2 regions of the Atlantibacter sp. MEI4A-1023 genome follow, and region 2 is predicted to be linked to the other one. Evidence: predicted binding sites of a transcription regulator. Region 2 holds the regulator's gene; the other holds the start of a gene.
What was found. The regulator LexA, encoded in region 2, represses DNA repair genes until DNA is damaged. The targets are predictions, from matches to a motif close to TNCTGTATGTACATACAGNA.
Positions count from the first base shown of each region.

Region 1: the regulator LexA is predicted to act here: its motif matches at 4,736-4,755, upstream of ACVV26_RS12600 (metal-dependent hydrolase).

Region 1 is NZ_CM149568.1:2,616,529-2,624,529, reverse strand. It holds gene katE (catalase HPII) at 1-2,126, opposite strand, end outside; gene cedA (cell division activator CedA) at 2,303-2,533, shown strand; gene ACVV26_RS12605 (L-cystine transporter) at 2,603-3,994, opposite strand; gene ACVV26_RS12600 (metal-dependent hydrolase) at 4,123-4,713, opposite strand; gene kduD (2-dehydro-3-deoxy-D-gluconate 5-dehydrogenase KduD) at 4,822-5,583, opposite strand; gene hxpB (hexitol phosphatase HxpB) at 5,724-6,392, opposite strand; gene ACVV26_RS12585 (YniB family protein) at 6,549-7,085, shown strand; gene ACVV26_RS12580 (fructosamine kinase family protein) at 7,115-7,975, opposite strand.
Region 2 is NZ_CM149568.1:4,324,286-4,332,286, forward strand. It holds gene pspG (envelope stress response protein PspG) at 1-183, opposite strand, end outside; gene dusA (tRNA dihydrouridine(20/20a) synthase DusA) at 323-1,321, opposite strand; gene ACVV26_RS20525 (conjugal transfer protein TraF) at 1,414-2,706, opposite strand; gene zur (zinc uptake transcriptional repressor Zur) at 2,988-3,503, shown strand; gene ACVV26_RS20535 (CsbD family protein) at 3,575-3,784, opposite strand; gene dinF (MATE family efflux transporter DinF) at 4,008-5,342, opposite strand; gene lexA (transcriptional repressor LexA) at 5,426-6,034, opposite strand; gene ACVV26_RS20550 (diacylglycerol kinase) at 6,143-6,511, opposite strand; gene plsB (glycerol-3-phosphate 1-O-acyltransferase PlsB) at 6,644-8,001, shown strand, end outside.

The DNA of each region.
Region 1 (8,001 bases), 1.7 Mb from region 2:
GCATCCACCCCCAACACCGATTTAAACTGGCGGGCATCACCCAACAGCGTAATCGGCTTCAGGTGCTTATACGCTTCGAGCAGGTAGTAGCGCACATCGCCGCGATCGAGCAGGCCGCTGACCGTGCCGCCGGGGACGATGACCGCGTCGACCGTCAGCGACGGCACACCCTCGAAGGTGCCCATTACGGTGATTTGCGAACCGTCATCCGCCGTGACTTCACCCATGCGTGAATAGAGCAGTTTGCTGTGCACGCCCTGGCGCTTCAGGCCCTGCATGATTGCCAGTAAGTCCGCAGCGCACACACGGTCGTTAAGCAGGATCGCCACCACGCGGCCTTTCACGCTGCCACTCGGCACCGCGTACAGGCTGAGCGCCGCGTCTTTCTTCAGGCCGTTGACATCCTTCGGCGGGGCGGTGTGGATCTGCTCGTCGGTGAGGGTGATCCCCAGGTTCTCCGCCACCGCGCTGGCGAGAGAAACATCGATATGGCAAAGCTGGTCCACCACCCGCTCGCGAATGTAAGCGCGGGCGACCTTGCCCAGCTCGAAGCTGAAGGCATCGATAATATGCTGCTGTTCAACCGGCGTCTGGCTCTGCCAGAACAGGCGCGGATGGGAATAATATTCGCCGAACGATGGGCTGCGCTCGCGGATTTTATGGCCCTCGACACGCTCCTGCCAGGATTCAAATCCCCCGCGTTTCGGGCCAGGAGGCGTCTCGCGCGGCCAGTTGTCGTTGATGGAGTTCGGCTCGTAGTTCGCCGGGTTGGTGTCGATATCCATGCGGTGCATGCCGTCGCGCTGGAAGTTGTGGTACGGGCAAACCGGGCGGTTAATCGGAATTTCGTGGAAGTTAGGCCCGCCGAGGCGGCTGATTTGGGTATCGGTGTAGGAGAACAAACGCCCCTGCAACAGCGGGTCGTTAGTGAAGTCCAGACCGGGGACGATATGGCCCGGATGGAACGCCGCCTGTTCGTTCTCGGCGAAGAAGTTGTCCGGGTTGCGGTTGAGCACCATCTTGCCCACCAGTTGCACCGGCACCAGCTCTTCGGGAATGAGTTTGGTCGGATCGAGCAGGTCGAAATCGAATTTGAATTCGTCTTCTTCCGGGATCAATTGCAGGCCCAGCTCATATTCCGGGAAATCGCCCGCTTCAATCGCTTCCCACAGCTCGCGGCGGTGGAAATCGCCGTCACGGCCAATCAGCTTCTGCGACTCATCCCATACCAGCGAGGCTTTGCCGGCGACCGGCTTCCAGTGGAAGCGCACGAAGGTGGCTTTGCCTTCGGCGTTGATCAACCGGAAGGTATGGATGCCGAAGCCTTCCATGGTGCGATAGCTGCGCGGGATACCGCGATCCGACATCGCCCAGATCACGTTATGCAGGGTTTCCGGTTGCAGGGAAACGTAGTCCCAGAAGGTGTCGTGGGCACTGGCACCCTGCGGAATAGCCCAGTGCGGCTCGGGTTTGACCGCATGCACAAAGTCCGGGAATTTGTGGGCGTCCTGAATAAAGAACACCGGCGTGTTATTGCCCACCAGATCGAAAATCCCTTCTTCGGTGTAAAACTTGGTGGCGAAACCACGGATATCACGCACCGTATCCCCCGAGCCTGCGCCGCCTTGCACGGTTGAGAAGCGCACAAACACCGGGGTGATTTTCTCCGGATCGCTCAGAAAATCTGCTTTGGTAAGATCTTTCAGGCTTTTATAGGGCTGGAAATAGCCGTGAGCCGCCGAGCCGCGCGCGTGGACGATACGCTCCGGGATGCGCTCATGGTCGAAGTGGGTGATCTTTTCGCGCAGGATGAAGTCTTCTAACAGCGTCGGGCCACGCGTGCCGGCGCGCAGCGAGTTTTGATCGTTGGCGATGCGCACGCCCTGATTGGTGGTGAGCGGGAAATCTTCGCTGCCTTTACGGAAATTATCGAGCGCATTGAGTTTTTCATTTGAGGTGTCCGGGGCTTTCAGGCTGCCGGGGGCGGTAGGGTATTCGCCGGGTGCGCTGTGTTGCGGGGCCGGGCGGTGCGAACCGTCTTCGGGAGCCAAAGAATCCATTCCGGGTTGTGATTCACTGGCGTCGTGGATCGGCGCCTGGTGTGAGGGCTTATCGTTATGCGACATTTAACTCGTCTCCTGATTTCATTGCTGAAAATGGGGTCGTTGTTAGGTAAAAACCCTTCTAACTATAGAACAATGCCGACGCGCTGCTTTTCAGGGCCAGAGGTCGGGCTGCAGGGAGGCGTGAGATCCGTTATCATAGAGGCACGAATCTGATTGTTTGATATTGATTGCTGCTGATGAAACCTTTACGCCAACAAAATCGTCGTGTTATCACGTATACGCCACGGATTGAACCTGCACCGCCGGAACACGCGGTACGCATGGAAGGATTCAAAGACGTCTGGATGCTGCGGGGAAAATATGTCGCCTTCGTGCTGGTGAATGACGGCTTTTTGCGCTCCCCGACCTTCACGATCCCGGAGTCTGCGCAGCGCTGGGCGTCACAGATTAAGCAAGATCTCGTTTAGCTTCTGGCTATTTCTGAAATAAAAAAAAACCGCATTTTTCAATGCGGTTTTTTTGCTTTTGAAGGGCGATTAACGGTGCGCGAGTTCGGCTTCTTCGTCGCTGTTCAGGATCGCTTTATCAGTTTGCTTCAGCCACTGGCTGGTCAGCGTACCGGCAGTCATGGAACCGCTCACGTTCAGCGCGGTACGGCCCATGTCGATCAGCGGCTCAACGGAAATCAGCAGCGCCACCAGGGTCACCGGCAGGCCCATTGCGGGCAGCACGATCAGCGCGGCGAAGGTTGCGCCGCCGCCCACACCCGCTACGCCTGCGGAGCTTACGGTCACAATGCCCACCAGAGTGGCAATCCACATCGGGTCCAGCGGGTTAATACCCACGGTCGGCGCCACCATCACCGCCAGCATCGCCGGGTAGAGACCCGCACAGCCGTTCTGGCCGATAGTCGCGCCAAAGGAGGCCGCGAAGCTGGCGATAGATTCCGGCACGCCCAGACGACGGGTTTGCGCTTCGACGTTCAGCGGAATAGACGCGGCGCTGGAACGGCTGGTGAAGGCGAAAGTCAGTACTGGCCAGACTTTGCGGAAGTACTTCAGCGGGCTCACGCCGTTCACTGCCAGCAGCAGACCATGCACCACAAACATGATGCCCAGACCCAGGTACGAGGCGACCACGAAGCTGCCCAGCTTGATGATGTCCTGCAGGTTAGAGCTGGCAACCACTTTGGTCATCAGCGCCATTACGCCGTACGGAGTTAACTGCATCACCAGGCGAACCAGCTTCATCACCCAGCTTTGCAGGGTATCGATAGCGGTCAGCACGCGCTCGCCTTTCGGCGCATCGTCTTTCAGCAGTTTCAGTGCCGCCACGCCGAGGAACGCCGCGAAAATGACCACGCTGATAATGGAGGTCGGGTTCGCGCCGGTGAGATCGGCAAATGGGTTTTTCGGAATAAACGACAGCAGCAGCTGCGGCACGCTCAGATCGGCCACTTTACCGGCGTAGTTAGTTTCAATGGCGCTCAGACGGGCGGTTTCCGCCGTGCCCTGCACCAGGCCTTCTGCGGTCAGGCCGAACAGGTTAGTCACCAGCACCCCCACCAGCGCCGCGATAAGCGTGGTGAACAGCAGCGTGCCGATAGTCAACAGACTGATTTTACCGAGCTGGGAGGCGTTATGCAGGCGGGCGACCGCGCTCAGAATGGAGGCGAACACCAGCGGCATCACAATCATTTGCAGCAGTTGCACATAGCCATTGCCGACCACGTTAAACCACTGGATAGAGGTTTTCAGGACCGGGCTATCTGCGCCGTAAATCGCATGCAGAACGCAGCCGAAGACCACGCCGATCACCAGACCCACTAATACTTTTTTTGCCAGACTCCACTGCCGGTGGCGGGTTTGCGCCAGCAACAGCAAGAGGATAACGAACACCACAATGTTCGCTATTAATGGAAAATTCATCCCCGTTCTCCTGTTTCACTGACAGGCTCGAAGTGGCCCGTCTTTATGGCGCAAAGGGTAACAGAAGACGCGGGGGGTTCTTATAATCAAATGGAATTGATTATATCCAAAAGTGGTTTTCTGCTGGTTTAACGCTCGGTCTGGTGATGAATAAAGCGATCGAACTGATTTTGCAGTGAATTGATCATCTGGGATGACCAGCGGATAGCGCTATTCTCTGGCAGGCCCTGGGGCATCCACACGGCATAAACAAAGAACGCCATGCACAGCACCCGCTCAAGCTGGTTGCCTTTTTGCGGCATCAGGATCGGCAGACGGAAGCGCCAGCGACAGGGCCACAGCAGCGGAACGCCCGCCGGGGTTAGCATATCCGCCAGAATATGGCTGAGATAACCCAATACCATACCCTGAATAGCGTCTGCCGGAATAATCCAGCTATCGGGGACTTTGAGATAGAACAGCGTCAGGGCGATAAACACCGCCAGCAGGCTGTGGGTAAAGCCCCGGTGACCAAAGGCGCGGGCGACGGGTTTAGAGATCCACTTTAGCCGCTGGCCAAGCAGCGATTTGGGGTGATCGATATCCGGCAGCAGACAGGTCAAAATTGCCGACGGAACAATATGCCACCAGTCCCCCTGCGCCAGCACAGGGGTGAGTTCGGCGTTTTTGGCAAACACCGCACACGCAATGGAGAAAAAAAGGTGGCCTTCCGCCGTCATGTTAAAAACCCAGAAAAAAGCTGACTGTCAATTCATCCAGTATAGGGTTTTTATACAGTAGACGGAAGCGGTGACGGTGTAACTCTTTGTCACCGGATTTTCATCGCGTTAGCGTGCCAGCCAGCCGCCATCCACGGCGATGGTGTAGCCATTGATATAGGCCGAGGCGTCGGAGGCTAAAAATACCGCCGGGCCCTGCAAATCTGCCGGTTCGCCCCAGCGCGCGGCGGGGATGCGATCGAGGATTTCCTGGTTGCGGGCAGCGTCTTCTCGCAGTTGCTGGGTATTGTTGGTCGCCATATAACCCGGTGCGATGGCGTTGACGTTGATGTTGTGTGCTGCCCACTCATTGGCCAGCAGCCGGGTTAACCCCAACACGCCGCTTTTCGAGGCGGTATAAGAGGGAACGCGGATGCCGCCCTGGAAGGAGAGCATCGAGGCGATATTAATGATTTTTCCGCCGCCGCCCTGGGCGATAAACTGCCGGGCCACGGCCTGCGATAAAAAGAATACCGATTTAAGATTCAGGTTCATGACGTCGTCCCAGTCTTGCTCGGTGAAATTCAGCGCGTCTTCCCGACGGATAGTACCGGCGTTGTTGACCAGAATATCCACCCGGCCCATGCGTTCTACAGCGGTCTGTACAATGGCATCGATATTATCCTGACGGCTTAAGTCAGCCTGAATGGCGGTAAAACGTCGTCCCAGCGCCGTGACTTTTTGCTCGGTATCGTGCGGAATTTTGCGGTTGACGCCGACGATATCGCAGCCCGCCTGGGCAAGCCCTAGCGTCATTCCCTGGCCCAGCCCGGTGTCACAACCCGTCACAATCGCGACTTTACCCGCAAGGTTAAATGCATCAAGAATCATAATGTCCTCGTTATCTACTGAATGTTATTGAGAAGATCATAGGCAGGGAAAATAAAATAACCAAGATAAAATAAAACAATGTTTCAAAAATATGATGAGGGTATAAAAAAGACGGCCTGAGCCGTCTTTAGAGCGGGAAATTACCCCCGAAGATGGGTAAGGGTGAGCTGTTCCAGCGAGTCGAGTTTAGCGTCAGCGAGGACCCAGCGCGGGTCGGCACGATTTTCTGCTGCGGGCACCACAATTGAACGCATCCGCGCGGCTTTGGTGGCAATCATCCCGTTGACGGAGTCTTCCAGGGTGACGCAGCACAGCGGATCGACGCCTAGTTTGGCGGCGGCGTCCAGATAAACCTGCGGGTGCGGCTTACTGTACGGCAGTTTTTCCGCCGATGAGACGGCATCAAACTGGTCGCGTAAACCCAGTATCGACAGCACGCTTTCCAGCATTCGCAGCGGAGATGCCGACGCCAGACCCACTTTTAGCCCCTGCGCTTTGCATATCGCCACCGCCTCGGGTACACCAGGGAGTGCAGGGCGTTGCTCTTCGATCAGGGTAATCGCCCGGGTGATGATGCGATCGGTCACTTCCGCCTTTGAAGGGCCATTCCAGGGCTGGTGGATAAACCAGAGATCCACCACCAAATCGATGCGTAAACCTAATGTATCAGGCAGTTCATGGCGGCGGGTGACATCCACGCCAAGTGTCGCCATGATTTCCAGCTCCGCTTTATCCCATAGCGGTTCTGAATCAATCAGCAGGCCATCCATATCGAAAATCGCGGCGAGGATCGGGCGCGAATCAGGCATCGGTAATCACTCCTGTGGTTAACATGTTGTGTTATCAATAGCCTGAAAATCAGCTTATCGCTACCGCTTTGTGAATTTCGCAGTAAACTTCAGGCGGAGAATCTGTTGAGCAGGTAGACTTGTTTTCGAGAATGTAGCGTCTTAAAAGGGGAAAGAATGACGTACCAACAAGCTGGACGCATTGCTGTTATAAAACGCCTTGCCGGGTGGATTATCTTTATACCCGCAGTTATTTCAACGCTGATTTCAGTACTGAAATTTATGTATGAGCACAGCGAAAAGCAGCCGGGCATCAATGCCGTGATGCTGGATTTCGCCCATATCATGATTGATATGATGCGCTTTAATACGCCGTTCCTGAATTTTTTCTGGTACAACTCGCCGCTGCCTGACTTCCAGCACCAGGCGAATGTCACGTTCTGGATTATCTTTATCTTCATTTTCGTCGGGCTGGCGCTACAGGCGTCCGGCGCACGGATGAGCCGCCAGGCGCGCTTCCTGCGCGAAGGTATTCAGGACCAGTTGATTCTGGAACAGGCGAAAGGGGCCGACGGCCTGACTAAAGCACAGCTAGAAGATCGCATCGTTGTGCCTCGCCATACTATTTTTCTCCAGATATTCCCGCTGTATATCCTGCCGGTCATTGTGATTATTGCCGGGTATTTCTTCTTTAAGCTGTTGGGCTTTATGTAAAAAAACGCTCCCGGGCGGGAGCGTTGTCGTTAAGCCGCCAGTATCCTTTCCAGCGCTTTTTGCGCCGCCACCAGATGATTACCGCCAAACAAAATGGCGCGGTTTAACAGGGTATAGAGCTGGTACAGCGGCTGGCGCTGGAGAAAGCCTGCGGGTAAGGGGGAAACAGACTGGTAGCCATCGTAAATTTGCGGCGCCTGGTCAGGGTGCAGCGGCAGCATCGCCAGATCGCATTCGCGGTCGCCCCAGTAGCAGGCCGGGTCGAAGATATAAGGCCCGTCCGGCCCCAATGCGCAGTTCCCGGACCACAAGTCACCGTGTAATAACGACGGCTGAGGCTGGTGGGAGGCTAACTGTGCGGCTACCACATCCACGATCAAATCAATATCGCCAAACTCCAGGCCTTTTTCGGCCGCCAGCTCCAGCTGCCAGCCAATGCGCTGTTCGGCGAAAAACGTCGACCATTTGCGCTGCCAGGCGTTAGGTTGTGGCGTCGTGGACAGGTCGTTGTCAAAATCAAGGCCGAACTGCGGTTGGTCGCTCCACTGGTGGAGACGCGCCAACTGCTGGCCCAGCAGGAAGGCATTATGGGCGTCAAGCGGGCGTGGTTCGAGGTATTCCAGCAAGACAAAGCTGTAATCCCTGTCGCTGCCGACACCCCACACATCAGGTACGCGGACGGTTTGACTACGGGCAAGCAGGGCGAGTTGGTCAGCCTCTGCGGTGAAAATCGGCAACAGCTCGCGATCGTCACACTTAACGAACACGTCATGTGTACCGTAACGCACCCGCCACGCGGCGTGGATTTCTCCGCCGGGTAATTCAGTGCGCTGCGTGAGTTCCTGCTCGCCGAACTGCTCTGCTAACAGACGACTGATGGCTTGCCACATAATGTCTCTCCCCAGGTTGCCTGATA
Region 2 (8,001 bases):
TACCACCCAAACGATGGCGATTGCCAGTAATAACCAGGGCAAAACTTTAAAAATAATCGCGAATAATCCGCCGACAAACATTAATGCCGTCGCCACTGCCAGCGCCACCAGTATGCCGAGCAGCGACACGCCGGTCACCAGTAGCATCACAAAAAACCCTAACACGAACAGAATTTCCAGCATGGCTTTCTCTCCCAAAAAAATACGTTCCTGAGAGTGCTATTACAAGAAACATGCCAAAGTTAATTCGTTGATTTTAAAGAGCTACGCCCCGTCACGACGGACGAGGCGTAGCGAATTTGACTACTTTTTAGTGAAAAATTTATTGCGGATTAGCGACTTTTTGCAGCGCGCGTTCCAGCACATCCACATCCGCGCCCGCTTTATGGGCATTTTCGCTTAAATAGCGCCGCCACTGGCGCGCACCGGGTACGCCCTGAAACAGCCCGAGCATATGACGGGTGATGTGGCCAAGATACGCCCCCTGGCTCAGCTCGCGCTCGATATAGGGGTACATGGCGCGCACCACCGCAACCGGATCGGCCAGGTGGCTCTCCACGCCGAAGATTTCTCTATCGACCGCCGCCAGAATCCCTGGGTTTTGATACGCCTCACGCCCGACCATCACCCCATCCATATGCGCCAGATGGACTTTCGCCTGCTCAAGAGACGTGATGCCGCCGTTAATCGACAGGGTCAAATGTGGAAAATCACGCTTCAGTTGATACACGCGCGGATAGTCCAGCGGCGGGATTTCGCGGTTTTCCTTCGGGCTCAGGCCGGAAAGCCAGGCTTTACGGGCATGGATGATAAACATCTCGCATTCGCCCTTGCCGGACACGGTGTTGATAAAATCACAAAGGAATTCGTAGCTGTCCTGGGCGTCAATGCCGATACGGGTTTTTACAGTGACCGGAATGGACACCACGTCGCGCATCGCCTTGATACAGTCCGCTACCAGCTGCGCATTGCCCATCAGGCAGGCACCGAACATACCGTTCTGTACACGGTCGGACGGGCAGCCGACGTTAAGGTTGATCTCGTCGTAGCCGCGCGCTTCAGCCAGTTTCGCGCACTGCGCCAGCGCTGCCGGATCGCTACCGCCGAGCTGCAATGCCACCGGATGCTCTTCTTCATTGAATGCCAGATAGTCGCCTTTGCCGTGGATAATCGCCCCGGTGGTCACCATTTCGGTATACAGCAGCGTATGGCTTGACAGCAGGCGCAGGAAATAACGGCAATGTCTGTCAGTCCAGTCGAGCATCGGCGCGATAGAAAAGCGATGGGCGGCAAAAACGGTGGGTTGAGATTCTGGCAGCATAATCAAACGATGGCGTATCAGGTTAAAAAAGGGGCGACACTATACCACACTCTGTAAAAATGGGCGGAATGTCGCCATTCCGTCCAGTGATTTTAGAAGGTGACTTTAAGTTGCGCTCCTGCTCCCCAGGTTTCTTTCTCGCCGACAATACCGGTTAAATCGATATGCACCCGGTTAAACGGCGCGAAGCCCAGCCCGGCGGTAAACACGTCATTATCATTGCCTTTCATATCGGCACGATAACCGGCGCGCACCGCCAACCAGGGGAGTGGGCGCACTTCCGCCCCCACGCCGGCGTACTGGCTGTTATCTTCGCTTTTGAATCCTTTGGTTTCGGTGAGATCGCCATCAGCCGCCAGGGTCAAAATACCGCTATGCCAGGCAACACCCGCCGTGACCAGCGGCGTAATTTCATAACTATCGCGAAAACCGTTGACCTCTTTGGCATTAATATCGCGAGAAATCAGGTTCTGCCCGCTCAGGCCAACGGTCCAGTTTTCACTAAGATCGGCGGCTAAACCGGCGTCAACGTTGAAACCGGTATTGTCAGTACGGTAACGGCTACTGTTCCAGTCGCTACTGTCGTAGGCATAAATTGGCACACTGTAATTATACAGCCAGGTTTTTTGCAGCTTCGGGGTCACGCCGAAAGAAACCGGCACGCCGCCCATATCGAATTGCTTTGCAAAAGCAACGCCATAGTCGGAAACAATCGCCACGCGACCAAAACCGGTAGAGTGAAGGTTATCGGTGATCTCATCACTACCGTTCAGGATGGCATCGCGCGCAACGTCAATGGCAATGGCCTCGCTTCCCTGGATCCCTCTCAGGTACGTAATATCCTCCTGATCGATCCAGGAACTGACCCGGGCATGGGCATAGCCTTTCGCCACAAAAGCGACCGAGAGCATATCGCTGGGAATACTGACGGCCAGCCCGGCCCCCGCTCGCGCGGTGGCGATTTTGCCCTCCAGCGACTCTAGCTGATCCGCCAGTTCACCTGCGGCATTCTGAAACTGTTGGACTGATTCGCCGAGGTTCAATAAGTCTTCCGGACCAAAATCGTTAATCACCTCTTTGTAGTAATCAATACGATCACTAATGTTATCGATTTCGTCCTGTAAATTGTCTTTATCGCTGATTTGCGCGCCCACGGTGGGGAAAATAATGGTGACAGAATCTTCTGGCTGCGCTTTTGCCAGCAACGCCGGGTTAATCAGTACCCCGCTGCCATAATGCGCAGACGCGACGCCGGTTCCTCCCATTGCATCTCCACGCGCTTCCGTCCAGGTATTAGCCGCCCTGGCCTCACTCGTTACCACCAAAAAAACTGCTAATGCTGTTATAGAAAGTTTTATTTTTTTCACAGGAGTTTGTCTCGTCATAGGTTGCGTAACAGGCGCTGTGTCCCTGCACAGCGGAAAATGTTGGCGGCAAATGTCCCTATGAAAGACAGGCGTCAGAGCCCTGAAAGCGCGCCGCCTTCAGGCGGCTCATGTTCATTATTTGTAAGTCTTTAATATTTATAGATGTGGTTTTTTTCAATCGAACTGATACGTATGGATGAGCTTGCGAAAAACGAAGCGGAAGAACGATCCTGCGCACTGTCGGCGTTTTGGACGGATCATGATAAAATAAGCGTTTTACGTGACCCATGGGGATGCTGATGGATACGACGACGTCACAACATATGCTTGCCCTGGCAGAAGATCTTTGCCAGCAACGAAACGTACGCCTGACCCCGCAGCGCCTCGAAGTGTTGCGCTTAATGACGTTACAAAAAGGCGCGATTAGCGCTTACGATCTCCTGGATTTGCTGCGCGAATCCGAGCCGCAGGCTAAGCCGCCGACAGTCTATCGGGCGCTGGACTTCCTGCTGGAGCAAGGGTTTGTTCACAAGGTTGAATCAACCAACAGCTATGTTCTGTGCCATCTGTTCGATCAACCGACGCATACTTCAGCGATGTTTATTTGCGACCGCTGCGGCGTCGTCAAAGAGCAGAGCGCGCAGGGTGTAGAGAAGATCATGGATGCGTTAGCCGCCGATATGGGCTTTACGCTGCGGCATAATGTCATTGAAGCGCACGGGCTGTGCTCAGGCTGCAAAGAGGTAGAATCGTGCCGTCACCCGGAACACTGTGGTCACGACCATTCAGTTCAGGTGAAAAAACGCGGTAAGTGAAGGCGTTAATGGTACATCCTTGTACCTGGCAGGGTAGCCATGAGGGTGGCTAAGCAGAGAAACGACGGGGATTACCAGCGGTAATCGTTACGGGTTTCCCAGTCTTTTACTTCGTTCTCTGCCTGATCTTTCTCGTATCCATAACGTTCCTGGATTTTCCCTACGAGCTGATCGCGTTTACCTTCGATAACGGTCATATCGTCGTCAGTGAGTTTACCCCACTGCTCTTTCATTTTACCTTTGAACTGTTTCCAGTTACCGCCGACTTCGTCTTTATTCATGATGTAGTCCTCATCGTTCGGTTATAAACGCTAAATGTTTATCGTCCGTGTTTAACAGTTATTATCTGCTGGACGTGATAATGAGTTTAGTCGACCATTCCGACTCGTTTGAAACATTCAGAATCTTTAACCAAGCGCGAAAGATAAAAATCGGCATTAATGATACAAAAATTTTATATATCAAACAGATATTCAGAAATTAAATGAGAGTCAGCAGATGTAACTAACCATGACCCGTCTCGTTGAACCAGCTATTGCGCTGCCAGTGGCGCCGCCAGATGAGCCATAACGACAGCCCGCGCAATGCCAGAAATACCGCTACCGCCAGCCATAGCCCGTGATTACCCAGCCAGGGCAAAGCGATTAATGTCACGCCGAAACCCGCAGCCGCCACGGCCATACTGTTACGCATTTCCGCGCCACGGGTAGCGCCGATAAACATGCCGTCCAGCAGATAACACCACACGCCAACCAGCGGCAGCACAACCTGCCAGCCGAGGTAACGATCCGCTTGCTGTTGTAAAACCGGCAGCGAGGTCAGTAGCGCAACAATATGCTCGCCCCAAAGCGCATAAACCGTAGCGAACATCAGCGCCACCAGGCCCGCCTGGCGACAGGCGGCATGCCAGACTTTAATCAGTTGGTTGCTGTTACCTGCGCCGTAAGCCTGCCCGGAATGGGCTTCCACCGCATAGGCGAAACCATCCAGTGCGTAGGCGGTGAACGTCAGCAGCGTCATCAGGACGGCATTCACCGCCACCACATCGCTACCCATCCGCGCCCCTAAAATCGTGACGCTGGCGAAACAGATTTGCAGCAGCAGCGAACGCAGCATAATGTCGCGATTGAGCGCCAGTAAACGCCAGATATCGCCGCGCCAGGCAGAGAGCAGCATTGCCGGATTGATGCCCCGCAGCGTCATGACATGCCAGGCCATCAGCAATCCGACGATCAGCGTGATGTATTCCGCCGCCACCGTTGCCAGCGCAGCGCCCTGCACGTTCATATCCAGCCCCACCACCAGCCACAGGTCGAGTGCGATATTCAGCACATTGCCAACAACCAGCAGGATCACTGGCGCTCGCGCGTACTGCACCCCCAATAACCAGCCTAACAGCACCAGGTTCGCCAGCGTCGCAGGCGCGCTTAGCCAGCGGATTTCCAGAAAGCGCCGCGCCTGATGTAATACTTCTTCGCTGCCGCCTACGATATGCAACGCCAGGTTAATCAGCGGGGTCTGTAACAGCATAATCGCCACCCCGGCCAGCACCGCCAGCAGTAGCGGTTGCACCAGGGCTCGCGCCATCGCCTGCGGGTTTTTTGCACCAAATGCCTGGGCGGTTAACCCGGTGGTGCTCATTCGCAGAAACAGCAGCAGCATAAACAGAAAACTGGTGGCGGTTGCGCCAATGGCGACACCGGCTAAATAAACGGGGCTATCGAGATGGCCGATAACGGCGGTATCCACCAGGCCGAGCAGCGGCACGGTAATATTGGAGAAGATCATGGGTAGCGCCAGGCGCCACAATGCTTTATCAGCAGACGTGAAAAATGGCATGACGCAATCCGTAGCGGTAGGGAATTCTGGAAAGCAAAAAGCCGTAACGCGGCGCGCTACGGCTTCAAATCAGACAGCAGAGCTTACAGCCACTCGCCGTTGCGGATCACGCCGACAGCAAGCCCTTCGATAGAAAAGGCCTGCTGGCGCAGGTCAACAACGATTGGGGAGAATTCGCTGTTTTCCGGCAGTAACTGCACCGTGTTGCCCTGTTTGTTCAGGCGCTTAACGGTCACTTCGTCATCGATGCGCGCGACCACCACCTGGCCGTTACGTACATCCTGAGTTTTATGCACCGCGAGCAAATCGCCGTCCATAATCCCGATATCTTTCATCGACATACCGCTAACGCGCAGCAGGAAATCCGCGCTGGGCTTAAACAAGCCGGGATCGACCTGGTAATGGCCTTCGATATGCTGCTGAGCTAACAGCGGTTCGCCCGCGGCAACGCGCCCAACCAGCGGCAACCCCTCTTCCTCTTCCACCAGCAAACGCAGACCGCGCGATGCGCCAGAAACGATTTCAATCACCCCTTTACGCGCCAGGGCTTTTAAATGTTCTTCTGCAGCGTTAGGAGAACGAAAGCCCAGACGCTGTGCAATCTCCGCACGAGTGGGAGGCATGCCGGTTTGGCTGATGTGATCCCGAATGAGATCAAACACCTCTTGCTGTCTGGCCGTTAAACTTTTCATTCCGCCCCCTGGGTGCATATACAGTAATGCTGTGAGTATATACAGCTAACGGTGATTTTGAAACCACAAAATGAGCAAATATCCGCATGTTAGCGACATCTGGAAGAGTTATCGCAAATTTGACCAGAGCAATATGCCCCAGGTCATCAGCGCCAGTAAAATAGCAAACAGTACCGCCGCCGAGCCCATGTCTTTGGCGCGCCCGGAAAGCTCATGAAATTCCGGGCCGATGCGATCGACCACCGCTTCGAGGGCGCTATTAAGGATCTCAACTATCATCACCAGAATGACGGAGCCAATCAGCAACACCCGGGTAATCGGATCGACATCCAGCCAGCAGGCGATAGCAATGGCGACAATCGCCGCGACGCCCTCCTGGCGAAACGCCGCTTCGTTCTTCCAGGCGGCGCAAATGCCTTTCCAGGAGTAACCTGCTGCTTTAATTATTCGTATCAACCCGGTGGTGTTATTCGCCATGAAAGGAAACCTTTTTAAAAAACGCGCATCAATAGCAGTGAGCAACGAAACGTAAGCACCACAGAAATTCCCGGTTGTTTCTGATATTCTTGCGGTGCAATTGCATTGTTAACCAGAGGCTTTACATCGTTTATGTCCGGCTGGCCACGAATTTACTACAAATTACTTAATTTACCATTACGCGTACTGGTAAAAAGCAAATCCATTCCGGCGGATCCGTGCGCCGAACTGGGGCTCGATACCTCGCGCCCGATTATGTACGTTCTTCCGTACAACTCGAAGGCGGACTTGCTGACGCTGCGCCAACAATGTCTGGCACACGATTTGCCCGATCCGCTGGAGCCTCTCGAAATTGACGGCACTCTGCTGCCGCGCCATGTGTTTATTCACGGCGGGCCGCGGGTATTCACCTATTACACGCCGAAAGAGGAGTCGATTAAGTTATTCCACGACTATCTCGATCTGCATCGCAGCAATCCGCAACTTGATGTGCAGATGGTGCCGGTGTCGGTGATGTTCGGGCGCGCGCCGGGCCGTGAAAAAGGCGAAGTGAACCCGCCGCTGCGGATGCTGAACGGCTTGCAGAAATTTTTTGCCGTTTCCTGGTTAGGGCGCGACAGCTTTGTACGCTTTTCGCCCTCGCTGTCGCTGCGCCGCATGGCGGATGAACACGGCACCGATAAAACCATTGCCCAGAAGCTGGCGCGAGTGGCGCGTATGCACTTCGCCCGCCAGCGCCTGGCCGCCGTAGGGCCGCGTTTACCGGCGCGTCAGGACCTGTTTAATAAGCTGCTGGCCTCTAAAGCCATTGCCCGCGCGGTAGAAGACGAAGCGCGCAGCAAAAAAATCTCCCATGAAAAAGCCCAGCAAAATGCCGTGGCGTTGATGGAAGAGATTGCGGCGAACTTCTCTTACGAAACCATTCGTCTGATGGATCGCATTCTGGGCTTTACCTGGAACCGCCTCTATCAGGGCATTAATGTGCACAACGCCGAGCGGGTGCGCCAACTGGCGCATGACGGTCACGAACTGGTGTACGTTCCCTGCCACCGCAGCCATATGGACTATATGCTGCTGTCCTATGTGCTGTATCACCAGGGCCTTGTGCCGCCGCACATCGCTGCGGGTATCAACCTGAACTTCTGGCCAGCGGGCCCGATGTTCCGCCGCCTGGGCGCGTTCTTTATTCGTCGTACGTTCAAGGGCAACAAACTTTACTCCACGGTGTTCCGCGAGTATCTGGGCGAACTGTTCAGCCGCGGCTATTCGGTGGAATATTTTGTTGAAGGGGGCCGTTCCCGTACCGGTCGCCTGCTGGACCCGAAAACCGGCACCCTGTCGATGACCATCCAGGCGATGCTGCGCGGCGGCACCCGCCCTATCACGCTGGTTCCTATCTACATCGGCTATGAACACGTGATGGAAGTGGGTACTTACGCCAAAGAGCTGCGTGGCGCGACCAAAGAGAAAGAGAACTTCGCGAAGATGGT